DNA from 2 places in the Streptomyces sp. NPDC043427 genome. Region 2 is predicted to be linked to the other one. Evidence: riboswitches for the same ligand, from Rfam matches in the RefSeq annotation. Region 2 holds a riboswitch; the other holds the start of a gene.
The links. A riboswitch is a leader RNA that binds a small molecule or an ion and turns the genes downstream of it on or off. The one in region 2 is predicted to bind glycine.
Positions count from the first base shown of each region.

Region 1: another riboswitch for glycine. It lies ahead of gcvT (glycine cleavage system aminomethyltransferase GcvT); the one in region 2 lies ahead of gcvP (aminomethyl-transferring glycine dehydrogenase).

Region 1 is NZ_JBWKCC010000012.1:52,408-61,696, reverse strand. It holds gene gcvH (glycine cleavage system protein GcvH) at 1-341, opposite strand, end outside; gene gcvT (glycine cleavage system aminomethyltransferase GcvT) at 460-1,578, opposite strand; glycine riboswitch at 1,618-1,724, opposite strand; glycine riboswitch at 1,725-1,825, opposite strand; gene AC067M_RS20735 (AAA family ATPase) at 2,000-2,668, shown strand; gene AC067M_RS20730 (enhanced serine sensitivity protein SseB) at 2,782-3,576, shown strand; gene AC067M_RS20725 (enhanced serine sensitivity protein SseB C-terminal domain-containing protein) at 3,773-4,570, shown strand; gene AC067M_RS20720 (ABC transporter permease) at 4,894-5,901, shown strand; gene AC067M_RS20715 (ABC transporter substrate-binding protein) at 5,972-7,768, shown strand; gene AC067M_RS20710 (ABC transporter permease) at 7,877-8,875, shown strand; gene AC067M_RS20705 (ABC transporter ATP-binding protein) at 8,872-9,289, shown strand, end outside.
Region 2 is NZ_JBWKCC010000044.1:7,525-16,813, forward strand. It holds gene AC067M_RS42470 (bifunctional nuclease family protein) at 1-434, shown strand, start outside; gene AC067M_RS42475 (MerR family transcriptional regulator) at 724-1,407, shown strand; gene AC067M_RS42480 (DNA polymerase IV) at 1,478-2,923, shown strand; gene AC067M_RS42485 (PRC-barrel domain-containing protein) at 3,175-3,546, opposite strand; glycine riboswitch at 3,660-3,755, shown strand; gene gcvP (aminomethyl-transferring glycine dehydrogenase) at 3,935-6,820, shown strand; gene AC067M_RS42495 (TOBE domain-containing protein) at 6,887-7,306, opposite strand; gene AC067M_RS42500 (TOBE domain-containing protein) at 7,402-7,797, opposite strand; gene AC067M_RS42505 (DUF1707 SHOCT-like domain-containing protein) at 7,836-8,150, shown strand; partial or broken gene AC067M_RS42510 (DAK2 domain-containing protein) at 8,281-8,511, shown strand; gene AC067M_RS42515 (APC family permease) at 8,540-9,289, opposite strand, start outside.

The DNA.
Region 1 (9,289 bases), on a different contig from region 2:
AGCAGGTCGGAGGGCTCCTCCGTGACCCGCACCTTGAACAGCCAGCCCCCCTCGAAGGGGGCCGAGTTCACCAGCGACGGGTCGTTCACCACGTCCTCGTTGATCTCGGTGACCTCGCCGGAGACGGGGGAGTACAGGTCGCTGACCGACTTGGTGGACTCCAGTTCGCCACAGGTCTCGCCCGCGGCGACCGTTGAGCCGACGTCCGGGAGCTGGGCGTAGACGACGTCACCGAGCGCGTTCGCCGCGAACTCCGTGATGCCGACCGTCGAGACGCCGTCCTCGGCGGCCGACAGCCACTCGTGCTCCTTGCTGTAGCGCAGCTGCTGGGGGTTGCTCATGGCCTGAATTCTCCTGTACGCGGGGGAGTGCTGGTGAATGAGTGACTGCTGAAACCGCTGGTGAGCAGCGAAATGTGCGCGGGGTCACGCCCTGGAGGCGCAGCACCTCGACCAGTGTCTACTTCTGGCGCTTGTAGAAGGGCAGTGCCACGACCTCGTACGGCTCGTGAGTGCCCCGGATGTCGACGCCGACGCCCTTCGCGCCCGGTTCCGCGTGCGCCGCGTCGACGTACGCCATGGCGATGGGCCTGCCCAGCGTGGGGGAGGGGGCGCCGGAGGTGACCTCGCCGATCACCTCGCCGCCCGCGACGACGGTGTACCCGGCGCGCGGGACGCGACGGCCCTCGGCGACCAGGCCGACGAGGACGCGCGGCGGGTTCTCCTGAGCCCGGGAGGCCGCCGCGGACAGCGCCTCGCGGCCCACGAAGTCGCCCTCCTTCTCGAACTTCACCACCCGGCCGAGCCCCGCGTCGAAGGGCGTCAGGGAGGTGCTCAGCTCGTGCCCGTACAGCGGCATGCCCGCTTCCAGGCGCAGCGTGTCCCGGCAGGACAGACCGCAGGGCACGAGACCGGCGCCCTCGCCCGCCTTGGTCAGCGCCTGCCACAGCTCCACGGCGTGCTCCGGCTTCACGAACAGCTCGAAGCCGTCCTCGCCGGTGTAGCCGGTGCGCGCGATCAGGGCCGGGACACCGGCGACCGTGCCGGGCAGGCCCGCGTAGTACTTCAGCCCGTCGAGGTCGGCGTCGGTGAGGGACTTCAGAATCCCGGGGGACTGCGGCCCCTGCACGGCGATCAGCGCGTAGGCGTCCCGGTCGTCGCGCACCTCGGCGTCGAAGGAGCCGGACCGCTCGACGAGCGCGTCCAGCACCACCTGGGCGTTGGAGGCGTTGGCGACCACCATGTACGCGGTCTCGGCGAGCCGGTAGACGATCAGGTCGTCGAGGATGCCGCCGTCGGGCCGGCAGATCATGGTGTAGCGGGCCCGGCCGACCTTGACGCTCCCGATGTTGCCCACCAGGGCGTAGTCGAGGAGGTCGGCGGCCTGCGGGCCGGTGACGGTGATCTCGCCCATGTGCGAGAGGTCGAAGAGCCCGGCCTTCGTGCGCACGGCGAGGTGCTCGTCGCGCTCGGAGCCGTAGCGCAGGGGCATGTCCCAGCCGGCGAAGTCGGTCATCGTCGCGCCGAGCGCGCGATGCACGGCATCCAGCGCGGTACGACGGGGTTCGGTACTGCTCATCGGTCGGTCGTCTCCCAAGGCATGACAGGCGAGGAAAGATCCTCCCCATCTGTCATCGGAACCTGAGAGGTTCGCCATGACCGCATGGGGCATGACTTGCACCTTGGGTGGGACCACCGCGAGGGCGGCCCGCTTTTCAGATGTGCCTCGCCCGCGCGGTAACGGTGCCTGAGAGATTCAAGGGAGGGACTTGCTCCTTCGGCGCCCCAGCGACAACTGCTGCTGGGAACTCTCCCGCGCGGATTCAAACGGCCGGTATGCAGTTGGCGGCCTCATCATTGCACGCCCGTACCCCCGCGCGGCAGACCGCATCTGTAACCGGCTTGTGGCAGGAAGCGAACGATATGGCGAGGTACCGCGTATTACCTTCTCTTTACACTCGGCGGGGAGGGTTATTCGTGAGCCACCCCAGGGGAGGACCATCACGGTGAACAGGACCACCGCGTACGCGACCGGCTCGGCCGTCGCGCTGCCCGCACAGCCGACCGCCCCCGCCCGGGGGGCGTGCGGCCCGCAGCCCGTCGTCCGCGATCTGCGCGAGCGCGCGGGTCGCAGCCCCCACGCACTGCTCTTCGGCCCCCGCGACCTGGTCGTGGTCACCGGTCTGCCCGGCAGCGGCAAGTCCACCCTGATGCGGCGCACGGTGAAGGACGCCGGCATCGACTCCCAGGACACCCGCGACCGCTGGGACGCCCGCATGCCCCGCCTGCTGCCCTACGCCGTCTACCGCCCCCTCGTCCGTCTCGCCCATTACGCCGGACTGCGCCGCGCCCTGCGCTCCGGAGCCGGCGTCGTCGTGCACGACTGCGGTACGCAGGCCTGGGTGCGCCGCTGGCTGGCCCGCGAGGCCCGCCGCCGGGGTGGCACCCTGCACCTGCTCCTCCTCGACGTCACCCCGGACACAGCCCTGGCCGGCCAGCGCGAACGCGGCCGGGGCGTCTCCCGGTACGCGTTCCTGCGCCACCGCACGGCCGCCGGCCACCTGCTGCGCTCCGTGGAGCGCGGCGAGCTGCCCCAGGGCTGCGGCTCGGCGGTGCTGGTCGACCGGGCCGCGGCGGACTCCCTGCGCCGCATCGGCTTCACCGGCTGAGCCGGGCCCGCGGACCGAGTCGGGTCACGGGCTGAGCACGGCGGGGAACGTGTCGGCCGGTACCCGATAGCCTTTCCGCCACAGCAGTGGTTCCCGGCAGACGGTTGAGAGAGATGGACTTCCCGGCGGATTTTCCCGCGGACTTCCCGGCACAGGCACACCCCCACTCGCACGGCGGCTGGCCCGGCAACGAACTGGAGGAGGTGCTCTCCGCCTCCCTCGGCGTGCCGGGCGCCGGCGGCCGGATCGTCGAGGTCCTCGGGCGTAGCTTCGTCTGGGTGCCGCTGCCCAACGGCGGCGGCCCGCACAGCGGCCCCCTGGACCTGCCCACCCTGGAGATCGAGGGCCAGGCCTACGTGCCCGTCTTCAGCTCCGAGGAGCAGTTCCGCCAGGTCGTCGGCTCCCACATGTCGTTCACGATCGCACCGGCCGTCGAGTTCGCCCGGGGCCTGCCCCCGCAGGTCGGCATCATGGTCAACCCGGACGGCCTGGTCGGCGTCCCGCTGCCGCCGCCGGCCGTCGCCGAGCTGTGCCGCTCCGGCCGCACCCCACTGGACGGCCCCACGAGCGGCGGCCGCGTCCGCCTCTTCGAGCCCGACTGGCAGGACGACCCGGTCGACTTCCTCGCCGCCGCCTCCACCGAGTTCGCCGCCACCGGCGTCGTCCTCACCGCCCGCCGCTGCCTCGCCACCATCGAAACGGCCGACCCGGTCATGTTCATAGGCGTGGAACTCTCCCACCTCGAAGGCGACCTCCGAGCCCTCCCCCTCGACGCCCTCGGCCGAGCCCTGGGCCAGACCCCGACCCCCTGGCCGGTCAACCTGGTCCTGCTGGACGTGGCCCAGGCCGACCCGGTGGCGGAGTGGATGCGCGAGAAGGTCCGCCCCTTCTACATCCGGGACTACTGAAACACCGCCCGGGACAGCGCCCGAGGGGCGCGGGGCCGTATCGATGTGCGGCTCCGCCGCGTGGGCGCGATCAACCACAGCGGACCCGCACCAAGCACGGAGAACAAGCCCTCCGCGCCCTCAATGGCTCAACCCGGCAGAGCGCCTAAGCTGGTTGCATAAACGAGGCCCACTCAATTCACGAAGGGCGGTAAAGGTGAGCGCGAGCGGCACCGCCGCGACCGGACAGGTCGAGCACATGCTGCGCCAGGTGACGCCCGGGCGCTACGACGCCTACGAGGCACTCCTGCGCGCGCTCGCCACCCCCTCCTCCGGCCAGGTCTGGATGCTGCTGTGGCACGGCCAGGCCGGCTCCCCCGACGCCCAGTACGGGAACATGGAGGTCGACGGCCACGGCTACGCCCCCTGCGTCACCTCCGCCCAGGAACTCTCCGCGAGCGGCTGGAACCGGTCGTACGAGGTGGTCGACGGCCTGGACGTGGCCCGCACGCTCTACCCGGACCACTACGGCCTCTGGCTGAACCCGCACGCCCCGGGCGGCGGCGTCGGCATCCCCTGGCTCGACCTGCGGCGGATCGCGACCGGCCTGGACCGCCAGCCGGCCGGACCCCTGCGGCTGTCCGAACCCGGCATCGAGATCCCGCAGTTCTACGCACTCCTCGCGCAGAACGCCCACCGCACCCCGGCCGTCCGCTCGTTGCGCCGCGCCTGGGTCCAACCGGCGCTCGGAGCGCCGTATCTCGCCATCGGTCTCGACGTGTACGAGACCTCGCCGACCGCCGTCGACTCGGTGCGGGCGATGATGCAGCAGTCGATAGGGGCGGTGCCGGACGGGCTGCCGGTGTCGACGGTCGCCATGACCGACGAGTACGACCCGGTGGTGATGTGGCTGCGCGGCCAGGCGCGCCCCTTCTACGACCGCGAGGCCCACGCGGCCCCCGCGCCGGCCCCGGCGGGCGGGTACGGGTATCCGCCGGCGGCCGGAAGATACTGAGCGTCGGCGGTGCTCCGGCATCGCCGAAACGGGAGCGGAGCTTCATCTTCGCGCGTAGATGAAGCCGGAAAGCCGCGTTGTGGTCCCGTCTGTCCTAATTCATCCCCGTCCGGCCGCCGTTACCTGCTGTCCGGATAACGGAACCCCCCAGACAGCATCACGTTTACGCATCCTTTCACCCTCAAGTCTGGCAACAGATCGCCAAAGCGTTGAAGACTCCCGCACCAGGGGTGGTTCGCCCCTGTGTACGACGGACTGAGTCAATGCCGCCACAGCGGCAAGTGCGGGCCGGCCAACCGCCGGTTGAGAGGGGTCCCTGCCAGATGACGGCACCATTGCACGAGCCGACCGCGGAAGCGGCCCCGAGCGCGGCCGAGGAAGCGGCAGTTGGCGGCGTCGGCGCGAAGGCCGTACAGGGTCGCTCCCTGGGCCGGATCGCCTGGGAGCGCCTGAAGCGGGACAAGCTCGCCCTGACGGGCGGCGTCGTGGTGCTCGTGCTCATCGCGATAGCGCTGCTCGCACCGGTGATCACCGGTCTGCTCGGGCAGGACCCGAATGAGTATCACGAGAAGCTGATCGACCCGCTGTTCGGCACCCCCACGGGGTCGCTGGGCGGCATCAGTGGCGACCACCTGCTGGGCGTCGAGCCGGTCAACGGCCGCGACATCTTCGCCCGCATCCTCTACGGAGCCCGGATCTCACTGCTCGTCGGCTTCCTGTCCGCGGTGGTCGCCGTGATCCTCGGCACCGTCCTGGGCATCCTCGCCGGCTTCTTCGGCGGCTGGGTCGACTCCCTCATCAGCCGCGTCATGGACGGCCTGCTGGCCTTCCCGCAGCTGCTGTTCATCATCGCGCTGGTCTCCGTCATGCCGAACCAGATGCTGGGACTGACCGGCACGGGCGTGCGCATCTTCGTGATGATCCTGGTCATCGGCTTCTTCGGGTGGCCCTACATCGGACGCGTGGTGCGCGGCCAGACGCTCTCGCTGCGTGAGCGCGAGTACGTCGAGGCCGCCCGATCGCTGGGCGCCGGGCGGCTGTACATCCTGTTCAAGGAACTGCTGCCCAACCTCGTCGCGCCCATCATCGTGTACACGACGATGATGATCCCCACCAACATCCTCACCGAGGCGGCCCTCAGCTTCCTGGGCGTGGGCGTCAAGCCGCCCACGGCCTCCTGGGGCCAGATGCTCTCGAGCGCCATCGACTACTACGACTCGGACCCCATGTACATGGTGGTCCCCGGTGTGGCGATCTTCATCACCGTCCTTGCCTTCAACCTCTTCGGCGACGGCGTGCGTGACGCGCTGGACCCGAAGGGTTCCCGCTGAACTGCCGTACCCCAAGCGTCCCGTGGCACCGACTACGGGGTCTCTCATCAAATCCGGAGGATCCGAGATCGTGACTACCCAACGCACCTCAGGGCGGCGCAAGCAGGCCATGGCCGCTGCCGCCGTGGTCGCGGCGCTGCTGACCACGGCGGCGTGCGGCGGCGGAGACGACGACGGCGACGGCGGCTCGAAGAACGGCGCGGCCGGCTTCGACGCCGCCAACAACAAGGTCGCCCAGGCGTCCGCGGCGAAGAAGGGCGGCGAGCTGAAGTTCGGCGCCGCCCAGGACGCCGACTCGTGGGACACCACGCGTGGTTACTACGGCATGATGTGGAACTTCGCGCGCTACTACAGCCGCCAGCTCGTCACGAACAAGACGGAGCCCGGCAAGGCCGGCGCGGAGCTGACCCCGGACCTCGCCACCGGTCTCGCCAAGATCACCGACGACGGCAAGACCTACACGTACACCCTGCGTGACGGCATCACGTGGGAGGACGGCAAGCCGATCACCTCCAAGGACATCAAGTACGGCATCGAGCGTGTCTGGGCGCAGGACGTGCTGTCCGGCGGCCCGACCTACCTCAAGGAAGTCCTCGACCCCAAGGGCGAGTACAAGGGCCCGTACAAGGACACCTCGAAGGACAAGCTCGGTCTGAAGGCCATCGAGACGCCGGACGACAAGACCATCGTCTTCAAGCTCCCGAAGGCCAACTCGGACTTCGAGGAGATGCTGGGCCTGATCTCGGCCTCTCCGGTCCGCCAGGACATGGACACCAAGTCCAAGTACCAACTGAAGCCGTTCTCCTCCGGCCCGTACAAGTTCCAGTCGTACAACCCGGGCAAGGACCTCACGCTGGTCCGCAACGAGGGCTGGAAGCAGGCCTCGGACCCGATCCGCAAGGCGTACCCGGACAAGATCACGGTCAAGTTCTTCACCAACGCCAACGACCTGGACCAGCGCCTGATCAGCGGTGACCTGGACCTCGACCTCAACCAGACCGGCATGTCGCCGCAGGGCCGCACCATCGCCCTGAAGCAGCACAAGGCCAACCTGGACAACCCGGTCTCCGGCTACATCCGTTACGCGACCTTCCCGCAGAGCGTGAAGCCGTTCGACAACATCCACTGCCGCAACGCCGTCATCTACGGCGCCGACCACGTGTCGCTGCAGACCGCGCGCGGTGGCCCCGTCGCCGGTGGTGACATCGGCACGAACATGCTCCCGCCGTCCGTCGCGGGCGCCGAGGGCCAGAAGTACGACCCGTTCGAGCTCAACGGCGCCAACAAGAACGGCAACGTCGCCAAGGCCAAGGAAGAGCTGAAGGCCTGCGGCAAGCCGAGCGGCTTCAAGACCACCATCGCCGTCCGCAACAACAAGCCGGTCGAGGTGGCCACCGCCCAGTCCCTGCAGGCGTCGCTGAAGAAGATCGGCGTCACCGTCGACATCGACCAGTACGACGGCTCGCAGAGCTCCAGCGTCATCGGCAGCCCCTCGAACGTGAAGAAGAAGGGCTACGGCATCATCATCATGGGCTGGGGCCCGGACTTCCCGTCCGTCCAGGGCTTCGGTCTGCCGCTGTGGAACAGCAAGTACATCCTTGAGAGCGCCAACAACAACTTCGCGCTCATCAAGGACAAGACGATCGACGGCCTGTTCGACCAGTACGTCAACACGCTGGACGACTCCGGCAAGGCCAAGATCGCCACGGAGATCAACCACAAGGTGATGGAGGGCGGTTACTACCTGCCCTTCGTCTTCGAGAAGTTCATCAACTGGCGCTCCAGCCGCCTGGCGAACGTCTACACGACCGACGGCTACAGCGGTATGTACGACTTCGTCAACCTCGGCCTGAAGTCCGCGAAGTAAACCCGGCACACCCGCCGAACGGCACGAAAGGCAGGTGAAGGCCGGCGACGCGTGAGGCGGGCCACTGGATGATCTCCGGTGGCCCGCGTCCGCGGCGGGCCGAGAGCTGTGCTCGCTTACCTCATCAGGCGGCTGTTCGCCGCCGCAGTGATGCTGGTGGTCATCGTCCTGGTGGTCTTCAGCATCTTCTTCCTCTTCCCCAAGTGGGCGGGCGTCGACGTGGCCCTGAGCTTCGTCGGCAAGCAGGCCGACCCGGCCGCCGTGGAGGGGGTCCGGCAGAAGCTCGGACTGGGCGAACCGATCTACGTCCAGGCCTGGGAGTTCTTCAAGGGCATCTTCGCGGGCCGCACCTACTCGGGCGGCGGTGACGTCACCCACTGCTCCGCGCCGTGCTTCGGCTACTCCTTCCGCAGCGAGCAGGCCGTCTGGCCGGTGCTGACCGACCGTCTCCCGGTGACCCTGGGTCTCGCGCTCGGCGCCGCCGTGCTGTGGCTGATCTTCGGTGTCGCGGCGGGCGTGCTCTCCGCGCTCAAGCGCGGCACCCTGTGGGACCGCAGCGCGATGGTCGTCGCGCTCGCGGGTGTCTCCCTCCCCATCTACTTCACCGGCATGCTCTCGCTGGCGGTCTTCGTCTTCGGCCTGAACTGGTTCAAGGGCGACTACGTGCCGCTGGACGACAGCTTCACCGGCTGGTTCGGCGGCATGATCCTGCCCTGGATCACCCTGGCGTTCCTCTACGCGGCGATGTACGCGCGTATCACCCGCGCCACCATGCTGGAGGTGCTCGGCGAGGACTACATCCGTACCGCCCGCGCCAAGGGTCTGCGGGAGCAGACGGTCATCGGCAAGCACGCCATGCGCTCCACGATGACGCCCATCCTGACGATGCTCGGCATGGACCTCGGCGCCCTCATCGGCGGTGCGATCCTGACCGAGACCACGTTCAGCCTTCCCGGACTCGGCCAGGCCGTGCTGAACGCCATCAGGACCCAGGACCTGCCCATCATTCTGGGCGTCGTCCTGATCACCTCCCTCGCGGTGCTCATCGCCAACCTCGTGGTGGACGTCCTGTACGCCGTGATCGACCCCCGAGTGAGGCTGTCATGACCGAACTGAGCAAGACCGGAGCTGCCGTGGGCGAACCCACGAGCAACTCGCAGGCCCCGAGCTCCTTCCTCGAAGTGCGCGACCTGAAGGTGCACTTCCCGACCGACGACGGTCTGGTCAAGTCCGTCGACGGGCTCAGCTTCCAGCTGGAGAAGGGCAAGACCCTCGGCATCGTGGGCGAGTCCGGCTCCGGCAAGTCGGTGACCTCGCTCGGCATCATGGGCCTGCACACCGCCGGCCAGTACGGCAAGCGCAAGGCTCAGATCTCCGGCGAGATCTGGCTGGACGGCACCGAGCTGCTGTCCGCCGACCCGGACCACGTGCGCAAGCTGCGCGGCCGTCAGATGGCGATGATCTTCCAGGACCCGCTGTCGGCGCTGCACCCGTACTACACGATCGGTCAGCAGATCGTGG
Region 2 (9,289 bases):
CCTCCAACCAACCGATCGTGCTCCTGCGTGAAGTGGGAGGCGACCGCTACCTCCCCATCTGGATCGGGCCGGGGGAGGCGACGGCCATCGCCTTCGCCCAGCAGGGCATGGCCCCCGCGCGACCGCTGACCCACGACCTGTTCAAGGACGTGCTGGAGGCCGTCGGCCAGGAGCTCACCGAAGTGCGCATCACGGACCTTCGTGAAGGCGTCTTCTACGCGGAGCTGGTCTTTGCCAGCGGGGTCGAGGTGAGCGCCCGCCCGTCGGATGCCATAGCGCTCGCACTGCGCACCGGGACGCCGATCTACGGCAGTGACACGGTGCTCGACGATGCGGGCATCGCGATTCCGGACGAGCAGGAGGACGAGGTGGAGAAGTTCCGCGAGTTCCTCGACCAGATCTCGCCCGAGGACTTCGGCACCAGCAGCCAGTAGCGGGCTCCGGTGCGGCCGGAACGGCCCCGTGTCCGCGGGGCCTCGCCTCGGTGATGCGTGCCTCACGGGCCGCCCTGCGGGACGTGTACCGAAATACCGGTATTTGCCAGTGGCGCCGGAGTGCGTCCTGCGGCTCCCCGTCAGCGCATTCGGCTAGCCTTTCCCCGCGGTGGGGCACGGGAAACCACTCCTTGGGTGATTATCACTCGGCGTGCCGAGTGTGGCGATCGTTGACGCACCCCTGGTGACTGCCTACCGTCGAGAAGGCAGGTCAAGGACGGAGGTCGGCGTGAGAAGCAGCGGCGACGGTACGACTGGGGGTGCCCCCGGACTCGGTTCCGGGGGAAGCGGTCCGTACCCTCCCCCAAGCTCTCGGCTCCGCTCGAGCAGGGGGTACCCCCACCCCGGCAGCGCGGCCGACCACGCACCGCAGCGACCGGCGGCCGTGCCGAGCGGCGGAGGGGCGGCGTCCATGGAGACCGAGGAGATCGGCTACCGCGGACCGACGGCCTGCGCGGCCGCCGGCATCACGTATCGGCAACTCGACTACTGGGCACGCACGGGGCTCGTCGAGCCGAGCGTACGGCCCGCCTACGGCTCCGGGACGCAGCGGCTGTACAGCTTCCGGGACGTCGTCGTCCTGAAGATCGTCAAGCGGTTCCTCGACACCGGGGTGTCGCTGCAGAACATCCGTACCGCCGTGCAGCACCTGCGCGAGCGCGGGTTCCGCGATCTGGAGCGGATGACGTTGATGAGTGACGGCGCCACGGTCTACGAGTGCACGTCACCCGACGAGGTGCACGCGCTCCTCCAGGGCGGACAGGGCATCTTCGGTATCGCCGTGGGTGTGGTGTGGCGGGACGTCGAGAGCGCGCTGTCGCAGCTGCACGGGGAGCGGATCGACACGGGGGAGACCCTCGTCGGGCACAATCCGGCGGACGAGCTGGCACGGCGGCGTAACCGGGCGGTCTGAGAGCGCAGGCAGGCGGCTGAGGGGCGGCGCCGGGAGGGCATTGTCAGTGGCGTAGGGCAGCATCGGAGATGTGAGAACCGCGCCCACGATCCTGCACCTCGACATGGATGCCTTCTACGCCTCGGCGGAGCAGGCGGCCAAGCCGAGTCTGCGCGGGAAGGCCGTGATCGTGGGTGGGCTCGGGCCGCGCGGGGTGGTGGCGACCGCCTCGTACGAGGCACGGCTTTTCGGGGTGCACTCGGCGATGCCCATGGCCCAGGCGCGCCGGCTCGCTCCGAACGCCGCGTATCTCGTGCCGCGGTTCCAGTTCTACCGGTCGATCAGCGAGCAGGTGATGGAGCTGCTGCGAGCGTTGTCGCCGCTCGTGGAGCCGCTGAGCCTGGACGAGGCGTTCGTGGATCTGGAGGCCGGGGGAGCGGCCTGGGACGAGGAGTCCGCGCGGCTGGTGGGGGCGAGGCTGCGCACCGACATACGTGACTTCACGGGGCTCACGGGGTCGGTGGGGCTGGCGGCCTCCAAGATGCTCGCAAAGATCGCGTCCGAGCAGGCCAAGCCGGATGGGCTGGTGCTGATCGAGCCGGGGAGCGAGCGGGCGTTGCTCGGGCCGCTGTCGGTGCGGACCCTGCCGGGGGTGGGGCCGGCGACGGGTGATCACTTGCGGCGGGCCGGGATCACCACGGTCGACGAGATCGCCGAGGCCGGGGAGGACGAGCTCGTGCGGCTGCTCGGGAAGGCGCACGGGCACGCTCTGTACGCGATGGCGCTGGCACACGACGAGCGGCCCGTGGTGGCGGAGCGGGAGGCGAAGTCGGTGTCTGTGGAGGACACGTATGACGTGGACATCCACGATCGGGTGCGGGTGGGGATGGAGGTGCGGCGGCTGGCGGATCGGTGTGTGCGGAGGTTGCGGGCGGCGGGGTTGTCGGGGCGGACGATCGTGCTGAAGGTGCGGCGGTACGACTTCTCGACGTTGACGCGGTCGGAGACGTTGCGGGGGCCCACGGATGATCCGGCGGTGGTGCGGGAGGCGGCGGGTCGGCTGCTGGACTCCGTGGACACGACCGGTGGGGTGCGGTTGTTGGGGGTGGGAGTCAGTGGGCTCGCGGACTACACGCAGGAGGATCTGTTCGCCCAGGCGGCGGGGGAGGGTGTCGAGGAGCCGGAGGAAGAGGCGCGCGGGGAGGTTGTGGTGGGGGAGTCTGAGCCCGCTGAGCGGCGGTGGCATCCGGGGCACGATGTACGGCATGCCGTGTACGGGCTCGGGTGGGTGCAGGGGAGCGGGGTGGGGCGGGTGACCGTGCGGTTCGAGACGCCTGGGTCCGAGCCGGGGCGGGTGCGGACGTTTCGGGTTGACGATCCCGAGTTGGAGGGGGTCGAGCCGGTGCCGTTGGTTACGCGGCGAAGATTTGGGGGGTCTGGGCCTGGTGGTGGGGTGGGCGGGGGTTCTGTGGACGTGGGTGAGGCAGGTGCGGGTTCGTCGGGCCGGCCGGGGGTGGGTCGCACGGCCGGGCGCTGACGGGGTGCCGCTGCGCCCACCCGTGCCGCCCCAGCGGCACGACTGCCCGCATCTACGCGCCTGGGCTGTGCGGCTGACCGCAGCTGCACCTGAGCTGTACGACTGCCCGCAGCTGTGGCGCCTGGGAGTGCGGCTGCCCGCAGCTACGGCACCTGAGCTATATGACTGCCCGCAGCTACGCCACCTGGGCTGTACGACTGCCCGCAGCGTGGACTGCGTCGACCGTTCGCCCGAGGGGCCGGTGCTGAGGGTCAGGGCTCGTCTGGGCCTGCGACCTTGCCGAAATTGTGGTCCGGGAGGGGGGGAGGTGGGGCCAGGTCGAGTCCGTAGTGGTGGTAGAGCTGGAGTTCTTGTTCGGGGGAGAGGTGGCGGCCCACGCCGAAGTCGGGGGCGTCCTTGATGAGGGCGCGGTCGAAGGGGACGTGCAGGGTGCCCTCGATGAGTTCGCTGGGCTCGAGGGGGACGAAGGCGTCCCGGGAGAAGAGGCCGGTCCGTATGGCCGCCCACTCGGGCACGCCGGTCGCGTCGTCGAGGTAGACCTCGTCGATCGTTCCGATCTTGGTGCCGTTGCGGTCGAACGCCTTGCGGCCGATCAGGTTGCGCGGATCGATGTCGGTCTGCACGGGCCCTCCACTTGCTCGCAACTCATCCGTAAGCACCACAAAAGAGCACATTTTGGAAGGTGGCCACTCGAAGGCCAGTGCGGAGACCTCGCTGGTAGGCTGACAACGGCTGCTGACCCCGTGCGGGAGAGTCCTCCAGACATCATCGGAGGCGCCGAAGGAGCAAATCCTCCCCGGAATCTCTCAGGCCCACGTACCGCACGGACGAGGTCACTCTGGAAAGCAGGGCGGATGTCGTCGACGGTTTCCGCTCTCACCGACGGTGAAAGCCGGAGGCCTTCGGGCGATCCGGTGAAGCTCTCAGGTTGAGATGACAGAGGGGGAGGCCGTCCGGGTACCCGTGCAGTGGTGCCCCTCGAAGGTCGTGTCAGACCAGGAGGCCTCCGCAATGACCGTCCACCGCATTCCGCTCTCCGAGCTCGAGAAGGGGATCCCCTTCGAACAGCGCCACATCGGCCCCGACCATGAGGCCCGGGCCAAGATGCTCGCGCAGGTCGGCTATGGCTCCCTGGACGAGCTCACCGCCGCCGCGGTCCCGGATGTGATCAAGAACGCCGACGCGCTGGACCTGCCGGGCGCACGCACCGAGGCCGAGGTGCTGGCCGAGCTGCGGTCCCTGGCGGATCGCAACCAGGTGCTCGACTCCATGATCGGGCTCGGCTACCACGGCACCTTCACTCCGCCCGTCATCCTGCGGAACGTGATGGAGAATCCTGCCTGGTACACCGCCTACACGCCCTACCAGCCCGAGATCTCGCAGGGGCGCCTCGAAGCCCTGCTGAACTTCCAGACCATGGTCGCCGACCTGACGGGGCTGCCGACCTCCGGCGCCTCACTGCTCGACGAGGGCACAGCCGCCGCCGAGGCCATGGCGCTCTCCCGGCGCATGGGCAAGAACAAGAAGGGCCTCTTCCTGGTCGACGCGGACGCACTGCCGCAGACGATCGCCGTGATCGAGACGCGCGCCGAGCCGACGGGTGTGGAGGTCGTGGTCGCCGACCTCAGCGAGGGGATTCCGGCCGAGATCGCCGGGCGGGAGATCAACGGCGTGCTGATCCAGTACCCGGGTGCCTCCGGCGCCGTACGCGACATCAAGCCGGTCATCGAGCAGGCGCACGCGCTGGGCGCGCTCGTCACCGTCGCCGCCGATCTGCTCGCGCTGACGCTGCTCAGGTCGCCCGGGGAGCTGGGAGCCGACATCGCGGTCGGGACGACCCAGCGGTTCGGTGTGCCGATGGGGTTCGGCGGGCCGCACGCCGGATACATGGCAGTGCACGAGAAGTTCGCGCGCAGCCTGCCCGGGCGGCTGGTGGGCGTCTCCGTGGACGCCGACGGGAACAAGGCCTACCGCCTCGCGCTGCAGACGCGTGAGCAGCACATCCGCCGGGAGAAGGCGACCAGCAACATCTGCACCGCGCAGGTGCTGCTCGCCGTCATGGCCGGGATGTACGCCGTGTACCACGGCCCCGAGGGGCTCAAGGCGATCGCGCGACGGACCCACCGGTACGCCACCGTCCTCGCCGCCGGCCTCTCGGCGGGCGGGGCGGAGGTCGTGCACGGCGCCTACTTCGACACCCTGACCGTGCGGGTGCCCTCGAAGGCCGCCGAGGTCGTCGCCGCTGCCCGGGAGCAGGGGGTGAACCTGCGCCTCGTCGACGCCGACCACGTATCGATCGCCTGTGACGAGACCACCGCGCGGGCCCAGGTCGGTGCTGTCTGGGCTGCCTTCGGGGTCGACGGCGACATCGAGGCCCTGGACGCGGCCACCGAGGACTCGCTGCCGCAGGCGCTGCTGCGCACCGACGAGTTCCTGACCCACCCGGTCTTCCACCAGTACCGCTCCGAGACCGCCATGCTGCGCTACCTGCGCAGGCTGGCCGACCGGGACTACGCGCTCGACCGCGGCATGATCCCGCTGGGCTCCTGCACGATGAAGCTCAACGCGACGACGGAGATGGAGCCGGTCACCTGGCCCGAGTTCGGCCAGCTGCACCCCTTCGCGCCCGCCGAGCAGGCGCAGGGCTACCTCACGCTCATCCGGGAGCTGGAGGAACGTCTCGCCGAGGTCACCGGGTACGACAACGTCTCCCTCCAGCCCAACGCCGGGTCGCAGGGGGAACTCGCCGGGCTGCTCGCCGTACGCGGATACCACCGGGCGGGCGGTGACGAGCAGCGGACGGTGTGCCTCATTCCGTCGTCCGCGCACGGCACCAACGCCGCGAGTGCCGTGATGGCGGGCATGAAGGTCGTCGTCGTGAAGACCGCGGAGGACGGTGAGATCGACGTCGAGGACCTGCGGGCGAAGATCGAGCAGCACCGTGACGAGCTGGCGGTGCTGATGATCACGTACCCCTCGACGCACGGGGTGTTCGAGGAGCACGTCGCCGACATCTGCGCGCAGGTGCACGAGGCCGGCGGTCAGGTGTACGTCGACGGGGCCAACCTCAACGCGCTGGTCGGGCTGGCCAAGCCGGGGCACTTCGGCGGTGACGTCTCGCACCTGAACCTGCACAAGACGTTCTGCATCCCGCACGGCGGCGGGGGCCCGGGCGTGGGGCCGGTGGCCGTTCGGTCGCACCTGGCGCCGTATCTGCCGAACCACCCGCTGCAGCCCGCCGCCGGGCCGGAGACGGGCGTGGGGCCGATCTCGGCGGCGCCCTGGGGGTCCGCGGGGATTCTGCCGATCTCGTGGGCGTACGTGCGGCTCATGGGCGACGAGGGGCTGAAGCGGGCCACGCAGGTGGCCGTGCTCTCCGCCAACTACATCGCCAAGCGGCTCGAACCGCACTACCCCGTGCTGTACACCGGGCCCGGCGGGCTCGTGGCGCACGAGTGCATCATCGACCTGCGGCCGCTGACCAAGGCCACCGGCGTGAGCGTCGACGACGTCGCCAAGCGGCTCATCGACTACGGGTTCCACGCGCCGACGATGTCCTTCCCCGTGGCCGGCACGCTGATGATCGAGCCGACCGAGTCCGAGGACCTGACCGAGCTGGACCGATTCTGCGAGGCGATGATCGCGATTCGCGCGGAGATCGAGAAGGTCGGTTCGGGCGAGTGGCCCGCGGACGACAACCCGCTGCGGGGCGCCCCGCACACCGCCGCCGCGCTCGGCGGGGAGTGGGCGCACGCGTACAGCCGTGAGGACGCCGTGTTCCCGGCCGGGGTCTCGGTGGCCGACAAGTACTGGCCGCCGGTGCGCCGCATCGACCAGGCGTTCGGCGACAGGAACCTGGTCTGCTCGTGCCCGCCGCTGGACGCGTACGAGGACTGAGCGAGGGTCCGAGGGCTCCCCGTTCCGGTTCCGGGCTTCCGGGACCGGCGGGGAGCCCTCGGCGTTTCAGGCCGTGGCGAGGGAGACCTCGGTCGACTTGATCAGGGCGACCACGGAGGAGCCGGGGGCGAGGGCGAGGTCCGTGGCGGCGTCCCCCGTGATGACGGCGGTCAGCGCACCCCCGTCGATGGACAGCTTCACCGAGGCCATCGCGCCGCCGGTGGCGATGTCGGTGACCGTGCCGGGAAACCGGTTACGGATGGACAGGCCTTCGACCGGGCCGGTCGCGAGGGCGACCTCCGTCGACTTCACCAGGGCGTGGACGGCGGAGCCAGGGGCGAGGCCGAGTTCCGTCACGGCTTCCAGGGTGATCGCCGCGGTGAGGGGCTGGCCGCCGGTGAGACGTACGCCGACGGTGGCCATCACCTCGCCGGGGGCGATAGCGGTGACGGTGCCGGGCAGCTGGTTGCGGATGCTCATGGTCATGGGCATCAACGTAGGGCCCTGGATACGTTATGCCGGGTATGTATGAGTCTGCGGCGCCTTGCCTGTCAAGGCGCCGGTGGTGCTCCTGGGCCCGTTCAGGTGCGGTCGATGTGTACGTTCGTCGACTTCACGCGGGCGGTGGCCTCCATGCCCACCTCCAGACCAAGGTCCTCCACGGCCTCACGGGTCAGCAGGGAGACCAGGCGGTGCGGGCCTGCCTGGATCTCCACCTGGGCGGCGACGTCGCCGAGCTTGATCGCGGTGACGATCCCGGGGAAGGCGTTGCGGGCCGAGGTGTACGAGGTGCCCTCCTCGGTGCTGCCGGCCTTGGCGAGTTCGACGGAGAAGGCGGCGAGATCCTTGCCGTCGATGAGGCGTCGCCCGGTCTCGTCGCGGTGGGTCGCCACCCGGCCGGCGTCCGCCCAGCGGCGCGCGGTGTCGGGGCTCACGCCGAGCAGCCGCGCCGCCTGGCCGATTGTGTAGGACTGCATGCCGGTCACGATAGGGCCGGTGGCCGGGAATCGCGGACGTGGGGTCGGCGGGCCGCGCGGACGGGAACCGGAACCGGGTGGTGGACGCGCTGAGCGTGGCCGCGGCGGCCGGCCGGCTGAGCCCCGAGGAGTTGGACGAGCGCGTCATGGTCGCCCTCTCCGCCCGCACGACGGGGGAGTTGGCCGCGTTGAAGGGGCTGCCCACGACGGTGGGCGGGGCCGAGTTCCAGGACGTCGTGCGCATCGCCCAGCAGGGCGGATCGACGCGGCGCGGCGACGGCTGGGTGGCGCCGCGGCGACTGGAGATCGAGTCGCGCTGGGGTGACGTGACCCTCGACTGCACCAGGCGGTGATCGCCGACGCCACCCTGCGCGTCGAGCTGGTCGGCCACATCGACCAGGGCGGGCGGATCGCGGCGCGCACTCCGCGTCGCGCACGCGAGCTCTGAGGCGGCGGCGCGGCCAGGGAGACGTGCACATGCGCGGAGGCGAGCGGCCGCCCCGGGAGCGAGCCCAGCGGGCCGTCGTCGCCGTCGTGCCCGGCGAGGGCCTGGCCGGGCTGTACACCGAGGCGGGCGCGACCACCGTGCTCGCGCGTCCCGGGGAGGCGCCCGCGAGCGGGGAGCTCGTCGAGGCCGTACGGCGTGCCCACGCGCGCGAGGTCGTGCTGCTGCCCAACGACGCCGAGCTGCGCCACACCGCGGCCGCCGCGGCGCGCGGAGTCCTGCGTACGCGCGCTGTACTCAGCCCGTGTGCACGCGCGGCCTGCGGGCGCGGTCCGGTTCCGCCTCGCGCAGCACCTCCCGGGTGACCGGGGCGACCTCGCCCTGGCCGAAGAGAAAGAAGCGCAGGAAGTTGGCGAAGGGGTTGCCCTCGGTCCACTCGAAGTAGATGTGCGGGGTGCAGCCGGTGGTGTCGCGGACGTGCAGGAGCAGCGCGGCCAGCGCGTTGGGGACGGAGGAGGACTCCAGGGTCAGAACGCGGTAGCGGTTGTGCAGGACCTCGCCGCGTACGGTGAGCCTCGCCTCGAACTCGGAGGGGTCGGTGACCGTCACCTCGGCGAAGACGAAGTCCTCCTGGCCGGGGATGTCGTTGTCCTCCCGGATCTGGTCGATCTTGTCGCGGTACTCGGCCCTGTCCCGGCTGTCAGGCTCGTTGGCGATGAAGCGGATCTTGCGGCTGGCCATGTCCCGTATGAAGCGTTCCGCCATGGGGTCGAGCGTCACGCTCGTCACGCGCAGCTCGAAGGCGCGGGCCAGCCGGGACAGCAGCGAGACCAGGATGATGCCCGCGATGAAGCAGGCGCCGATCTTCACGCCGTCGGGGCGCTCGATGACGTTCACGACGGTCGTGTACAGGAACACCGCCGAGATGACCGCGAAGGCGACGGTCCAGTGCCGTTGACCGGCCTTGCGGGCGGCGATGGTCACGGCGATCGCGGCGGAGCTGATCAGGACCAGGACGCCGGTGGCGTAGGCGCCGCCCTGTGCGTC